Regions from separate parts of the Cellulomonas sp. P4_A2 genome, predicted to be linked through region 2. Evidence: predicted binding sites of a transcription regulator. Region 2 holds the regulator's gene; the other holds the start of a gene.
What was found. The regulator HrcA, encoded in region 2, represses chaperone genes, less so after heat shock. The targets are predictions, from matches to a motif close to TTNGCACTCGNNNNNNNCGAGTGCNAA.
Positions count from the first base shown of each region.

Region 1: a site for HrcA is predicted at 3,326-3,352, ahead of groL (chaperonin GroEL). Genes of this name have one in related genera too.

Region 1 is NZ_JBFUHG010000011.1:115,048-122,634, forward strand. Features, by position in the region: gene AC1DUE_RS12525 (uracil-DNA glycosylase) at 1-198, opposite strand, end outside; gene AC1DUE_RS12530 (DUF3263 domain-containing protein) at 324-638, shown strand; gene AC1DUE_RS12535 (LytR C-terminal domain-containing protein) at 758-1,345, shown strand; gene AC1DUE_RS12540 (cold-shock protein) at 1,477-1,680, shown strand; gene AC1DUE_RS12545 (phytoene desaturase family protein) at 1,754-3,235, shown strand; gene groL (chaperonin GroEL) at 3,504-5,132, shown strand; gene AC1DUE_RS12555 (pyridoxal phosphate-dependent aminotransferase) at 5,171-6,415, opposite strand; gene AC1DUE_RS12560 (GntR family transcriptional regulator) at 6,724-7,491, shown strand.
Region 2 is NZ_JBFUHG010000002.1:82,757-90,343, forward strand. Features, by position in the region: gene dnaJ (molecular chaperone DnaJ) at 1-876, opposite strand, end outside; gene hrcA (heat-inducible transcriptional repressor HrcA) at 920-1,942, opposite strand; gene AC1DUE_RS03185 (DUF3097 domain-containing protein) at 2,110-2,967, shown strand; gene AC1DUE_RS03190 (hypothetical protein) at 3,016-4,029, opposite strand; gene hemW (radical SAM family heme chaperone HemW) at 4,131-5,345, opposite strand; gene lepA (translation elongation factor 4) at 5,342-7,222, opposite strand; gene AC1DUE_RS03205 (maleylpyruvate isomerase family mycothiol-dependent enzyme) at 7,331-7,587, shown strand, end outside.

The DNA.
Region 1 (7,587 bases), on a different contig from region 2:
GCCGACGACGAGGACCCGGACCTGCGCCATCGGCCGACGGAACGCGCGGAGCACGTCGTCGCCTGCCGGGAGGTAGCCGCGGCCGGCGGCGACCTCGTCGCGCAGGAACTGGCCCGCAGCCCGGATCTGCGGCTCGACCGGCGCGAGGGCGGCTGCCCAGTCGGGTGCGACGAGCTGGTCCAGGGGTGCGGCGGCCACGACGGCGAGGATAGGGGGTGAGGTTCCCGCGTGTCGTCGCGGGACGCGCGGGCAGGAATGACACGGGTGTCATTCCGGCCTACGATGACGGAGGCCGATCAGCTGTACGAGCACCAGGAGGATGCATGGACGCCGCGACGATCTCGATCGACTCGCACCCGTCCGCCCTCCCGGACGACCGGTCCCACGGCCAGCTGTCGGAGCGCGACGAGCAGGTCCTCGCGTTCGAGCGGCAGTGGTGGAAGTACGCGGGCGCCAAGGAGCAGGCCATCCGCGAGCTGTTCGACATGTCGGCCACGCGGTACTACCAGGTGCTGAACGCCCTGATCGACGACCCGGCCGCGCTCGCGCACGACCCCATGCTCATCAAGCGCCTCCGCCGCATGCGCTCCTCGCGCCAGCGCGCCCGCACGACCGCCCGCCGCCTCGGCGACGCCTGAGCCCGAGCACCGGTGGACCTGCTCGGCGGGCCCGTCGTCTGTCCCGCTGCACGTGACATGCGCGACCGTGCGCGCCGGTTGTCGCCCCGCGCATGGTCCGAGCCGTTAGCCTGTCCGGCGTGAGCAAGGCCGACACCCACTACGCCGAGGACGAGTTCGACGTCCCCAACCCCGAAGCAGCCCGTGGCGTGCACCGGGCCCCGCGCTCGGCGTGGAGCCGTTGGTGGCCGTTCGTGGCGGTGCTCGTCGTCGCGCCGCTCGTCGCCTACGGGCTCGTGACGCTGGCCGCCAACCAGGGAGACCTGCCCACCAGCGGGAGCTCGCAGGGCACCGACCCGTCCGCGTCCGACGGCGCGACCGCCCCGGCGGACGGCGCGACGGACGGCACCGGCGAGACCGCGCCCGCCGAGCCCGAGGCGCCCGCCGTCAACATGGCCGCGTCGATCGAGGTGCTCAACGCCGCGAAGATCTCCGGCCTGGCCGGCGACCAGGCCAAGAAGCTCACCGACGCCGGGTTCACCGCGGTGACGACGGGCAACTTCACGGGGACGGCCCCCGCCGACTCGGTCATCTACTACGCCAGCGAGGATCTCGCGCCCACCGCGCAGCTCGTCGCGACGACCCTGGGCGTCCCGACCGCGACCCTCTCGGCCGCGGACGCGGGGACGGGCATCTCCGTGGTCCTGGCCAGCGACCCCTCCAGCTGACGAGGCCCGTCGCAGGGGTCAGCGGAAGTCGTCCCACGACCCTGGTCGGCGCGGGACGCCGCCACTAGGCTCTCCGGCACCGGGCGCCGGCGGAGCGCCCGGCACACCCGAGTTGCGTCGAGGAGCACCGGATGGCTCAGGGCACTGTGAAGTGGTTCAACGCGGAGAAGGGCTACGGCTTCATCACCCCCGTCGGCGGGGGGCCCGACCTGTTCGTCCATTTCAGCGCGATCCTCATCGACGGCTACCGGTCCCTCGACGAGGGCCAAGACGTCGAGTTCGAGGTCGGTCAGGGCACCAAGGGCCCGCAGGCCGAGCAGGTCCGAGCACTCTGAGCTCGAACACGTCGGGCGACGGGCCGTCCACCTCCGGGTGCGCGGCCCGTCGCCGCGTCCGCGGGTGCCCGGCGTGACGAGGGTCGACGTTGTCGTCGTCGGCTCCGGGCCCAACGGGCTCGCGGCGGCGGTCACGCTCGCGCGGGCGGGTCTGTCGGTGCAGGTGCTCGAGGCGCAGGACACCGCGGGGGGCGGCGCGCGAACGCTCGACCTCGGGCTCGCGGACGGCGTCGTGCACGACATCTGCTCGGCGGTCCACCCGATGGCGGTGGCGTCCCCGTTCCTGCGGGAGTTCGACCTGCCGGCCCGCGGCGTCGACCTGCTGCAGCCGGAGGTCGCCTACGCCAACCCGCTCGACGGCGGCCGGGCCGCGCTGGCCTACCGCTCGCTCGACCGCACGGCCGGCGGCCTCGGGGTGGACGGCCCCGCCTGGCGCGCGCTGCTCGGACCGCTCGTCGACGACCCAGACGGCGTGCTCGCCCTGGCGCTGGGCGACCACCGGCGGGTCCCGCGGCAGCTCACCACGGCCGCGGCGTTCGGGTTGCGCCTCCTGGAGCAGGGGACGGCCGCGTGGGGAGCACGGTTTCGCGACGAGGAGGCCGCGGCACTGCTCACCGGCGTGGGCGCGCACGCCATCACCCGGCTCCCGTCACCGAGCGCGGCCGGTACCGCGCTCCTGCTGGCACCGCTGGCCCACGCGGGCGGCTGGCCCGTGCCGCGCGGCGGCAGCGGGGCGATCGTCGAGGCGCTGCTGGCCGACCTGCGCACGCACGGCGGCTCGGTCGTGACGGGGACGCCGGTGGAGCGTGCCGCCGACCTGCCGCCGGCCCGCGCGTACCTGTTCGACACGTCGCCGCGCACCGCGGTCCGGGTGCTGGGGCGGCGCGTGCCCGTGCGCACGGCCCGCGGCCTGGTCGCGTTCCCGCGCAGCCGCGGGGCGGCGGCCAAGGTCGACCTCGTCCTGTCCGGGCCGGTGCCGTGGGCGCACCCCGAGGTCGCGCTGGCCGGCACGGTGCACCTCGGCGGTAGCCGGGTGCAGGCGGCGGCCGCGGAGGCGGCGGTCGCGTCCGGCCGCCACGCCGAGCGGCCGATGGTGCTGGTCAGCGACCCGGGGGTCGTCGACCCCTCGCGCGTCACGCCGGCGGGCCTGCGGCCGTTCTGGGCCTACGCGCACGTCCCGGCCGGATCGACGCTCGACGTGACCCGCGCCGTGATCGACCAGGTCGAGCGTTTCGCGCCCGGGTTCCGGGACCTGGTGGTCGCCTCGCGCTGCGTGCCGGCAGCGCGGCTCGCCGATCACGACGCCAACCTGGTCGGCGGCGACATCTCGGGGGGCGCGGTGTCGCTCTACCGGATGTTCGCGCGGCCGCGGCTCGCCTGGGACCCCTCCGTGCTGGCACCCCCTGCGGCCGGGGTCGCAGGTGTCTGGCTCTGCTCGTCGTCGACCCCGCCCGGCCCGGGAGTGCACGGCCTGCCGGGCTGGTACGCCGCCCGCCGGGCGCTGCGCGACGGGTTCGGCATCCGCACGCCCCCGTCGCTGGCGCCCTGGGACTGAGGAGCGTCCGAGAGCCTGCGACGGCGACCGCCGACCCGGACATCTGGTGTGGGATCTGCGTCTCACGGGCACCGCTCTGGGCGAACGCTGCTTGCACTCTCGGGGGTCGAGTGCTAACCATTGGACTTAGCACTCTCCGGTGGAGAGTGACAGAATCACCACGGCCGTCCGGTGAGGGCCGTCGCACGCGGGACAAGACCGCGAGCGGCGTGCTCGTCCGTCGCGGGCACCTACGGCCGACCCGAACCCAGTGAAGGATCACAGCCCCATGGCCAAGATCATTGCCTTCAACGAGGAGGCCCGTCGCGGCATCGAGCGGGGACTCAACATCCTCGCCGACACCGTCAAGGTCACCCTCGGCCCGAAGGGCCGCAACGTCGTCCTGGACAAGAAGTGGGGCGCCCCCACGATCACCAACGACGGCGTCTCCATCGCCAAGGAGATCGACCTCGAGGACCCCTTCGAGAAGATCGGTGCGGAGCTCGTCAAGGAGGTCGCCAAGAAGACGGACGACGTCGCTGGCGACGGCACCACCACCGCCACCGTCCTCGCCCAGGCGCTCGTTCGCGAGGGCCTGCGCAACGTCGCGGCCGGCGCCAACCCCATCGCTCTGAAGAAGGGCATCGAGAAGGCCGTCGAGGCCGTCACCGCTGCCCTGCTCGCGCAGGCGAAGGAGGTCGAGACCAAGGAGCAGATCGCCGCCACGGCCGCGATCTCCGCCGGCGACCAGGCGATCGGCGACCTCATCGCCGAGGCGCTCGACAAGGTCGGCAAGGAAGGCGTCATCACCGTCGAGGAGTCCAGCGCGCTGGGCCTCGAGCTCGAGCTCACCGAGGGCATGCGCTTCGACAAGGGCTTCCTGTCGGCGTACTTCGTCACCGACCCGGAGCGCCAGGAGGCCGTCCTCGAGGATGGCTACGTCCTGCTCGTCGAGGGCAAGATCTCGAACGTCAAGGACCTGCTGCCCCTGCTGGAGAAGGTCATCCAGTCCGGCAAGCCGCTCTTCATCGTCGCCGAGGACGTCGAGGGCGAGGCCCTGGCCACGCTCGTCGTCAACAAGATCCGTGGCACGTTCAAGTCGGTCGCCGTCAAGGCCCCCGGCTTCGGCGACCGCCGCAAGGCGATCCTCCAGGACATCGCCATCCTCACGGGTGGTCAGGTCGTCTCGGAGACCGTCGGTCTGAAGCTCGACACGGTCGGCCTCGAGGTCCTCGGAACGGCGCGCAAGATCGTCGTCACCAAGGACGAGACCACGGTCGTCGAGGGTGGCGGCGACGCCGCCCAGATCACGGGCCGCGTCACGCAGATCCGTGCCGAGATCGAGAACTCCGACTCGGACTACGACCGCGAGAAGCTGCAGGAGCGCCTGGCCAAGCTGGCCGGTGGCGTCGCCGTCATCAAGGCGGGCGCGGCCACCGAGGTCGAGCTCAAGGAGCGCAAGCACCGCATCGAGGACGCCGTGCGCAACGCCAAGGCGGCCGTCGAGGAGGGCATCGTCGCCGGTGGTGGCGTGGCGCTCATCCAGGCCGGCAAGACCGCGTTCGAGGGCCTCAAGCTCGAGGGCGACGAGGCGACCGGTGCTGCGATCGTCAAGCTCGCCATCGAGGCTCCGCTCAAGCAGATCGCGATCAACGCCGGTCTCGAGGGTGGCGTCGTCGCCGAGAAGGTGCGCAACCTCCCGGTGGGTCACGGCCTCAACGCCGCGACCAACACGTACGAGGACCTGCTCGCCGCGGGCGTCAACGACCCGGTGAAGGTCACGCGCTCCGCCCTGCAGAACGCGGCCTCGATCGCCGCGCTCTTCCTCACCACCGAGGCCGTCGTGGCCGACAAGCCGGAGCGCAACCCCGCGCCGGCCGGTGGCGGCGGCGGGGACGACTTCGGCGGCGGTTTCTGATCCGCTGAGTCACCTCTGAACGACCCGGAGCGGGCCGGTCACCTTCGGGTGGCCGGCCCCTGCCGGTAGCTCGCCAGGAAGTTGCCCATGCGCTCGACGGCCTCGGCCAGGACGCGGGCCTCGGGGAGCGTGACGATGCGCAGGTGGTCGGGGGTCGGCCAGTTGAACCCGGTGCCCTGCACGAGCAGGATGTGCTCGCTCACCAGCAGGTCGTAGACGAGCTGGGAGTCGTCGTGGATCTCGTGCACCTCGGGGTCGAGCCGGGGGAACAGGTACAGCGCCCCCTGCGGCCGGACGCAGGTGACGCCGGGGATCGAGGTCAGGCCCTTGTAGGCGACGTCGCGCTGCTCGTGCAGCCGGCCACCGGGGGCGATCAGGGCGTCGATGCTCTGCACGCCTCCGAGGGCCGCCTGGACGGCGTGCTGCGCGGGGACGTTGGGGCACAGGCGCGTCGAGGCGAGCAGCGTGATGCCCTCGAGGAAGCCCTTGGCGTGGTCGCGCGGGCCGGTCACCACCATCCAGCCCGACCGGTAGCCGGCCACGCGGTACGTCTTGGACAGCCCGTTGAACGTCAGGCACAGCAGGTCGGGCGCGACGGAGGCCATGGGGATGTGCACGGCGTCGTCGAACAGGATGCGGTCGTAGATCTCGTCGGAGAGCACGAGCAGGCTGTGCTTGCGGGCGATCGCCGCGATGCCCTCGAGGACCTCGCGCGAGTAGACGGCGCCGGTCGGGTTGTTCGGGTTGATGACGACGAGTGCCTTGGTGCGCAGGGAGACGAGCGACTCGAGGTGCTCGAGGTCGGGCTCCCAGCCGTTGTCCTCGTCGCAGCGGTAGTGCACCGGCTTGCCGTCGGACAACGAGGTCATGGCGGTCCACAGCGGGTAGTCCGGCGACGGGATGAGCACCTCGTCGCCCTCGTCGAGAAGGGCCTGCATCACCATGGTGATGAGCTCGGACACGCCGTTGCCCAGGTAGACGTCGTCGACGTCGATCAGGGGGAAGCCCGGCTCGGTCTCGTACCGGGTCACCACCGCGCGACGAGCGCTGAGGATCCCGCGCGAGTCCGTGTAGCCGTGGGCGTGCGGGATGGCCGCGATGACGTCCCGGACGATCTGGTGCGGCGCCTCGAACCCGAATGCGGCCGGGTTGCCGGTGTGCAGCTTGAGGACCGTGTAGCCCTCGGCCTCGAGCCGGGCGGCCTCGTCGAGCGCGGACCCGCGGATCTCGTAGAGGACGTTCCTGAGCTTCGACGACTGGTCGAGCTTGCGCAGCGGTGCCATCTGCCGAGCGTATCGAGGCGGTGCCGGGTCGAGGGCCGACGACCGCGGCGGTCGCGTTCCGGCCCACGCTCGGACCGGGACGAAACAGACCGTTTACTGGGGGTCGTCGGTGCCGGAAACACCCCCTGCCTAGGTTCGTCCACCATGGGCACAGCGACGTATACAGGTCGGGACACAGCGCGGTGTCGCGAACCCCTCGGTGCAGGGGATCAGCGTGCGCGCGTCTGCGGCACGGTGACTGTGACCGGGTCGACGTGCTGGATACCGCCGCGTCCGGAGGGCGGTATCCGGTGGGAGGACTACTCTCGATGACCATGAGCACGGGCGGGCCGGCGGGCATGGACGAGGCTCCGGCAACACCGTCCGGGCTGCCTTCGGGCCCGTCGGACGAGGTTCCGTCGGAGGACTCCAGGTCGCTGCGCGAGGTGGTCTACCACCGGCTCCGCGACGACATCCTCAACGGCCGCGTCTCGCCGCGTGAGCGCCTGACGGAGCCCAAGCTCGGCAAGGCGTTCGAGGTGTCCCGCACCCCGGTGCGCGAGGCGCTGTCCCGGCTGCTCTCCGACGGTCTCGTCGAGCGCACCGACTTCGGGTACGCGGTCGTCGTGCCGAGCCTCGAGGACCTGCGCAACCTCTACGAGCTGCGGATCACCCTCGAGCTGCGCGGCATCGCGCGCGCCATCGAGAACCCGCAGGTCCGCCACGACGAGGCCCTGCTGCGCGCCGAGCTCGCCACCTGGGAGCCGCTGCGCGACGCGCCGCCGGAGCCCGACCCGAGCTTCGTGATCCTCGACGAGCGGTTCCACCAGGTGCTGTCCCGGTCGTCGGGAAACACCCAGCTGACCGGGGCGCTGGTCACCGTGAACCAGAAGATCCGCGCGGTGCGCATGCACGACTTCGTCGAGGAGGACCGCATCACGGCGACCATCGACGAGCACATGGCGATCCTGCGCCTGGTGCTCGCCCGTGAGCTCCCCGATGCGCTGACCGCCCTGCACAAGCACGTCGGCGAGTCCCTCGAGGTCGTCATGCAGCGCGCCACGCAGGCCATGACCCGGATGGCGCTGGCGGGCTGAGTCCCCGCACGGTCGCCTGGCGTCGCCCACCCGCGCGCCCTGGGTGTCCGCGTAACGCGGCGTTTACCCGGGCACCGCGGGAGGGAAACACGCCCT
Region 2 (7,587 bases):
GTCGACCTCCCGCGGACCGTCGAGCGTGTCCAGGGTCAGCACGGTGCCGAGCGCCGCGGCGGTCATCGGCACCTGGAGCGTCGCGTGCAGGTCGTCGCCGCGGCGGACGAACGTGTCGTTCTTGCGCTCGCGCACCTCGAGGTACACGTCACCGGCCGGGCCGCCGGCGGGGCCGACCTCGCCCTGGCCCGTGAGCTTGATGCGGGTGCCCGTGTCCACGCCCGCGGGGACGTCGACGCTCAGGGTGCGACGCGACCGGACCCGGCCCTCGCCCGAGCACTCGGTGCACGGCTCGGGGATGACGCTGCCGAACCCGTGGCACGCCGCGCACGGTTGGGTGGTCATGACCTGACCGAGGAACGAGCGGGCCACGCGCTGCACGGAGCCGCGGCCGCCGCAGACCTCGCACGTGCGGGGCGAGGTGCCCGGCCGGCAGCACGTGCCCGAGCAGGTGGGACAGACGACCGCGGTGTCGACGGGGACGTCGCGGTGCACGCCGAACGTCACGTCGGCCAGGTCGAGGTCGAGGCGGACCAGTGCGTCCTGGCCACGACGCGCCCGCGGGATGGGACCGCGCTGTTGCGCGGCGCCCGTCGCGGCACCGAAGAACGTCTCGAAGATGTCCTGGAAGCCGAAGCCGCCACCCATGCCCCCACCGGGCGACGACGGGTCGCCGCCCATGTCGTACGCGCGACGCTTCTCGGGGTTGCCGAGCACGTCGTAGGCGCGCGACACGTCCTTGAAGGTGTCCTCGGACCCGGCGTCCGCCCCGGCGACGTCCGGGTGGTGCTCGCGCGCGAGCTTGCGGTACGCCTTCTTGATCTGCTCGGGCGTCGCGTCCCGCGGCACGCCGAGGATCTCGTAGTAGTCGGTCACGGGAGGATGTGCTCGCTTCCGGTGGGAGTGCTGGTCAGGTCCGTCATTGGGCGAGGATCCGCGTGAGGTAGCGCGCGACCGCGCGCACCGCGGACATGGTCGCCGGGTAGTCCATGCGCAGGGGGCCGATGGAGCCGATGCGCGCCACCGAGCCGCTTCCCTCGTCGCCGTAGCCGGTGGTCACGAAGCTGGTCTCGACGAGGCCGTCGTGCTGGGTCTCGCGACCGATCCGCACGGTGACCGCCTGCGTGTCCTCGGCCATCTCCGAGAGCAGCCGCAGCAGGACGACCTGCTCTTCCAGGGCTTCGAGCACCGGCCCGATCGAGCGCACGTCGGTGCCACCGGCGCGTGCAAGGTTCGCGGTGCCCGCGAGCACGACGCGCTCCTCGCTCTCCTGCGCCAGCGTCTCCTCGAGCACCGCGACGACGCTGCGGACGAGATCCTGGTCCGCGGGCTCGAACGCCGGCGTCAGGTCCGCGAGCGCCACGGGCAGCTCGGACAGCCGACGACCTGCGGCGCTCACGTTCAGCCGGGCGCGCAGGAGGGCGACGACCGACTCGTCGAGGTCGCGGTCCAGCTCGAGCGTGCGCTGCTCGACGCGCCCGGTGTCGGTGATGAGCACGACGAGCAGGTGCCGCTGGCCCACGGGCACGAGCTCCACGTGCCGCAGTGCCGACCGTCGCAGCGAGGGGTACTGCACGACCGCGACCTGCTGCGTCAGCTGCGCGATGACGCGCACCGCCCGGTCGACGACGTCGTCGAGGTCCTGCGCGTTCTCCAGGAACGTACCGATCGCGCGGCGCTCCGGGCTGGACAGCGGTTTGACGCTCGAGAGCTGGTCGACGAAGAGCCGGTAGCCCTTGTCGGTGGGCACGCGACCGGCCGAGGTGTGCGGCTGCGCGATGTAGCCGCCCTCCTCGAGGGAGGCCATGTCGTTGCGGATGGTGGCCGGCGAGACCCCGAGGGAGTGCCGCTCGACCAGCGCGCGCGACCCGACCGGCTCGCGGGTGGCGACGTAGTCCTCGACGATCGCGCGCAGGACGTCCAGACGCCTGTCGTCGCTCATCTCTCGCCTCCTCGCCCAGCCTCGTGGTTCGCGCACGCACGCCGGTAGCACTCGCCCGGCAGGAGTGCCAATGCTACGCCGCGCCGCCGACACCACCGGGTGCTCCGCGCACAGCGGAACCGGCGCGCCCCGACGACCCCCGTGCGGCGGCCACCTACGCTGCCCGGGTGAACCAGGACCGCTACGGCTCCGACGTCCTGCGTGGCTCGGGCTCGACACACCATCGCGCACCACGCACCAGCCGCCCGCAGGCGGCCGAGACCGGCCTCGTCGTGGAGGAGGTCACCACCGGCTGGGTCGGTGCGGTCGTCCGCGTCGAGAAGTCCGGTGGCATCCACGTGGTCGTCCTGGAGGACCGCGCCGGCCGCACCCGCACGTTCCCGCTCGGCCGGGGCTTCTGGGTGGACGGCGAACCCGTGGCGCTCACCGCGCCGGTCCGCGCGACCGCACCCGCCAAGCCCACCCGCACGGCCTCCGGCTCGGTCGCGGTGCACGACGCCCGGGCGCGCGTCGCCCGCGGAAGCCGGATCTGGGTCGAGGGCAAGCACGACGCCGAGCTGGTGGAGAAGGTCTGGGGCGACGACCTGCGCCTCGAGGGCGTCGTGGTCGAGCTCCTCGACGGCGTCGACAACCTGCCCGACGCGATCCGCGACTTCGCCCCGGGTCCGGGCCGCCGCGTCGGCGTGCTCGTCGACCACCTCGTCGCCGGGGCCAAGGAGAGCCGGATCGCCGCGGAGGCCGTCCGTCTGGCCCCCGCCGGGACGGTGCTCGTGCTGGGCCACCCGTACGTGGACGTCTGGCAGGCGGTCCGGCCCGAGCGCATCGGCCTGAGTGCCTGGCCGACGATCGAGCGCGGCACCGAGTGGAAGCACGGCATCCTGCGCGAGCTCGGCTGGCCGGCGCAGGACCAGGCCGATGTCGCGCGGGCGTGGCAGCGGATCCTGCGCTCGGTCCGCAGCTACGCCGACCTCGAGCCCAGCCTGCTCGGCCGCGTCGAGGAGCTCATCGACTTCGTCACCACATGACGGTGCCCGGCCCTCGCGGACGAGGACCGGGCACCGGGTGTGGAGCGGTCAGGCGACGGCGGCGATCGGGTCGCCGAGCAGCCGCTTGAACAGGAACGCGCTCGCGAGGAGCACGACCGGGACGGCGACGAGCAGGCCGATGCCGCACAGGATGGCGCCCGCAGCCAGGATCAGGATGCTGAGCAGGTAGAACAGGATCGTCGTCGACAGGTTCGCCGTGATGAGCTGGTAGCTCGCCTTGATGGCGTCCACCGGCGCGAGCTGCTTGCCGATCACGAACCAGAACGTGAAGAACAGCAGGAAGTTCACGACGAGCGAGACGAGCCCCCCGAAGAACGGGATGAGGCTGAGCACCACGGAGATGCCGGTCAGGATCAGGGCCGTCACGATCACCGGGCCGGCGTCGACGAACCGGAAGAAGTCGCCGAAGCCGATCGGGCGCCCCTCCGTCACGTCGAGCGCCGCCTTGATGAAGACCGCCTGGATCAGGTAGCCGATCAGCGAGGCGACCAGCGTCAGCACGATGAACCCGAACGAGAACCCGATCCGCCCGCCGGCGGTCGTCCGGAACAGGTCGCTGAACCCGCCGAAGATCGCCGCGACGATCGAGAACGCGACGATGAAGATGACGAACCACACGACGCCGGCGCCGATGAACAGGCCGCCGTGGCGCGTGAACGCCTTCCAGCCGTACCCGAAGGACTCACCGAGCGGCGAGGGCGGCGGCGGGGCGTAGCCGCCGGCGGGCGGCGGGGCGTATCCGGGCGGCGCGGGCGGGTAGGCACCGGGCGGCTGCTGGCCGTAGCCGGGCGGGTAGGCGCCCGGAGCGGGCTGCCCGTACTGCGGAGCCGGCGGCGGCGGGTACGCACCCGGGGCAGGCTGACCGTACGGAGCCGCCGGGGGTGCAGGCGGAGCGGGCGGCGGAGGCGGGGGCGCGACCGGCGGAGCGGGCGGCGGAGGAGGCGGGGCGGCGGGTGGCTGGGCCGGAGGAACCGGCGGCTGCGGGTCAGGTGCGACGGGCTCGCCGTCGTTCGGCGGCGTTCCGCCCGGGTTCTCGCTCATGCGTGGCCTCCCTGGTCACGGGCGGTCGTCGCCCAGCGGACAGCGAACCGAAGCCGCACACCCGTGTCAAGGAACCGCATCAAACCCGGCATGTCGGCTCGTCAGCCGGCGAGGCTCCTGACGACGGCGTCCGCGAGCAGCCGACCGCGACGCGTCAGGACGAGCCGTCGCCCGGCGAGAGCGGCCGTGCCGTCCACCAGACCGTCCGCGATGAGCCCAGCGACCGCGGGCCGCGCGTCGGTCGGCAGCGCGTCGATCGGCAGCCCGTCGGAGAGCCGAACGCCGAGCATGAGCCGCTCGAGCAGCTCACCGTCGCCCGTGACGATCTCCCGACCGGCCGCGGGGCTCAGCCCGCGGTCGAGCCGGTCCGCGTACGCGCGCGGGTGCTTGACGTTCCACCAGCGGACCCCGCCGACGTGGCTGTGCGCGCCCGGCCCGACCCCCCACCAGTCGTCGCCGCGCCAGTACGCGAGGTTGTGCCGGCACTCGGTGGACCGGTCGCGCGACCAGTTGCTCACCTCGTACCAGTGCAGGCCGGCGGCCTCGAACAACTCGTCGGCGAGCTCGTACTTCGTCGCCTGGTCGTCGCCGTCGGGCAGCTCGAGCTCGCCGCGGCGCACCTGCACGGCCATGCGCGTGCCCGCCTCGACGACGAGCGCGTACGCCGAGACGTGGTCGACCCCGGTGTCCAGCGCGGCCTCGACGCTGGTGCGCCAGTCGTCGACCGACTCCCCCGGCGTCCCGTAGATGAGGTCGAGCGAGACGGCCAGGCCGGCGTCCTTCGCCCAGCGCACGACGTCCGGGATGCGTCGGGGGTCGTGGGTGCGTTCGAGGGTGGCCAGCACGTGCGGCACCGCGGACTGCATGCCGAACGAGACCCGCGTGAAGCCGGCCGCCGCGAGCGCCTGCAACGACTCCGGCGTGACCGAGTCGGGGTTCGCCTCGGTCGTCACCTCGACGTCGTCGGCGAACCCCCACGCGTCCCGGACGCCGCCCAGCATGCGCGACAGGTCCGGGACGGACAGGACCGTGGGCGTGCCGCCGCCGACGAAGACGGTCTGCACCGGCCTGGCGGGCAGGATCGAGGCCGCGAGCGCGATCTCCTTCAGCGCGGTGTCCGCGTACGCGTTCTGGCTCGCGCCGCCGCCCAGCTCCGTGGCCGTGTACGTGTTGAAGTCGCAGTACCCGCAGCGCACCGTGCAGAACGGCACGTGCAGGTAGACGCCGAAGGCACGCTCCGACAGACCCTCGAACGCCGACTGCGGCAACGATCCGTCGTCGGGCGCAACGTCCCCTTCGGGGAGCGCTGGACTCACTTCTTCTTCGCGTCCTTGCCACCGGCGGAACCGGCCGGCTCGCTGGAGAGCGCGGCGATGAAGGCCTCCTGCGGCACGTCGACCCGTCCGATCGTCTTCATGCGCTTCTTGCCCTCCTTCTGCTTCTCCAGGAGCTTGCGCTTGCGCGTGATGTCGCCGCCGTAGCACTTGGCCAGGACGTCCTTGCGGATGGCGCGGATGGTCTCGCGCGCGATGATCCGGGCGCCGATCGCGGCCTGGATGGGCACCTCGAACTGCTGGCGCGGGATGAGGTCCTTGAGCTTGGCCGTCATCATGACGCCGTACGCGTAGGCCTTGTCCTTGTGCACGATCGCGCTGAACGCGTCGACCGTCTCGCCCTGCAGCAGGATGTCGACCTTGACCAGGTCGGCCTCCTGGTCGCCGATGCGCTCGTAGTCGAGGCTCGCGTAGCCGCGCGTCTTGGACTTCAGCTGGTCGAAGAAGTCGAAGACGATCTCGGCCATCGGGAGCACGTAGCGCAGCTCGACGCGGTCCTCGGACAGGTAGTCCATGCCCTGGAGCTCGCCGCGCTTGGTCTGGCAGAGCTCCATGATCGCGCCGATGAACTCGCTCGGCGCCAGGATCGTGCCCTTGACCATGGGCTCGTTGACGGCCCCGATCTTGCCCGAGGGGAACTCGCTCGGGTTGGTCACCGTGACCACGCTCTTGTCCTCGAGCGTGACCTCGTAGACGACGTTCGGCGCGGTCGAGATGAGGTCGAGGTCGAACTCACGCTCGAGCCGCTCGCGGACGATCTCGAGGTGCAGCAGCCCGAGGAAACCGACGCGGAACCCGAACCCGAGCGCCACCGACGTCTCGGGCTCGTAGTTGAGCGCGGCGTCGTTGAGCTTGAGCTTGTCGAGCGCGTCGCGCAGCACCGGGTAGTCCGTACCGTCGATCGGGTACAGGCCCGAGAACACCATGGGCTTCGGGTCGGAGTAGCCGCCCAGCGCCTCGGCGGCCGGCTTGCTCGCGTTGGTGACGGTGTCGCCGACCTTCGACTGGCGCACGTCCTTCACGCCCGTGATCAGGTAGCCGACCTCGCCGACGCCGAGGCCCTTCGTCGGCACTGGCTCCGGGGAGATCACGCCGATCTCGAGCAGCTCGTGCGTCGCGCGGGTCGACATCATGACGATCTTCTCGCGCGGGTTCAGGTTGCCGTCGACCACGCGGACGTACGTGACGACCCCGCGGTAGGTGTCGTAGACGGAGTCGAAGATCATCGCGCGGGCCGGGGCGTTCGCGTCGCCGGTGGGCGGCGGGACGAGCTCGACGATGCGGTCCAGCAGCTCCGTGACGCCCTCGCCGGTCTTGCCCGAGACGCGCAGGCAGTCCTCGGGCTCACCACCGATGAGCTTGGCCAGCTCCTCCGCGTACTTCTCGGGCTGCGCGGCCGGCAGGTCGATCTTGTTGAGCACCGGGATGATCGTCAGGTCGTTGTCGAGCGCGAGGTACAGGTTCGCCAGCGTCTGGGCCTCGATGCCCTGCGCGGCGTCGACGAGCAGCACGGCACCCTCGCAGGCGGCGAGCGACCGCGACACCTCGTAGGTGAAGTCGACGTGGCCGGGCGTGTCGATCATGTTCAGCGCGAACGCGTCGTCACCGACACCCCACGGCATGCGCACGGCCTGCGACTTGATGGTGATGCCGCGCTCGCGCTCGATGTCCATCCGGTCCAGGTACTGCGCACGCATGGCTCGCGCGTCGACCACGCCCGTGAGCTGCAGCATGCGGTCCGCGAGCGTCGACTTGCCGTGGTCGATGTGCGCGATGATGCAGAAGTTGCGCAGCAGCTCCGGCGGCGTGGCCGCGGGGTGGATGCGCGACGAGGCGGCGGCACCGGGGATCGGGGACAAGCGGACTGGCTCCTGGGATAGGTGTTGCTCCGGCGTTGGCGCCGTAGCGACGAACGGTGACCGCCGACGCCCTGTCGGGTCGCGTGCGGTCGGTACCACCATGGTCCCATGACGACGCACCCTCCTGTTTCAGAAGCTGCGCCCGCCGCGACCCTCGACCTCCTGACCGACCTGTCCGATCTCCAGGGCCAGTTCCTGGCGACGATCCCCGAGGTCGACCCCACCACCCGCGTCCCCTGGTGCGGCCGCTGGCGCGTGAAAGACCTCGTCGTCCACCTCGCCCGGATCCACCACTGGGCCGCCGGGCAGGCACGCCGGAAGCAGGAGACCCCGCTGGGCCGCGGGCCGTTCGTGCTGGAGGACCT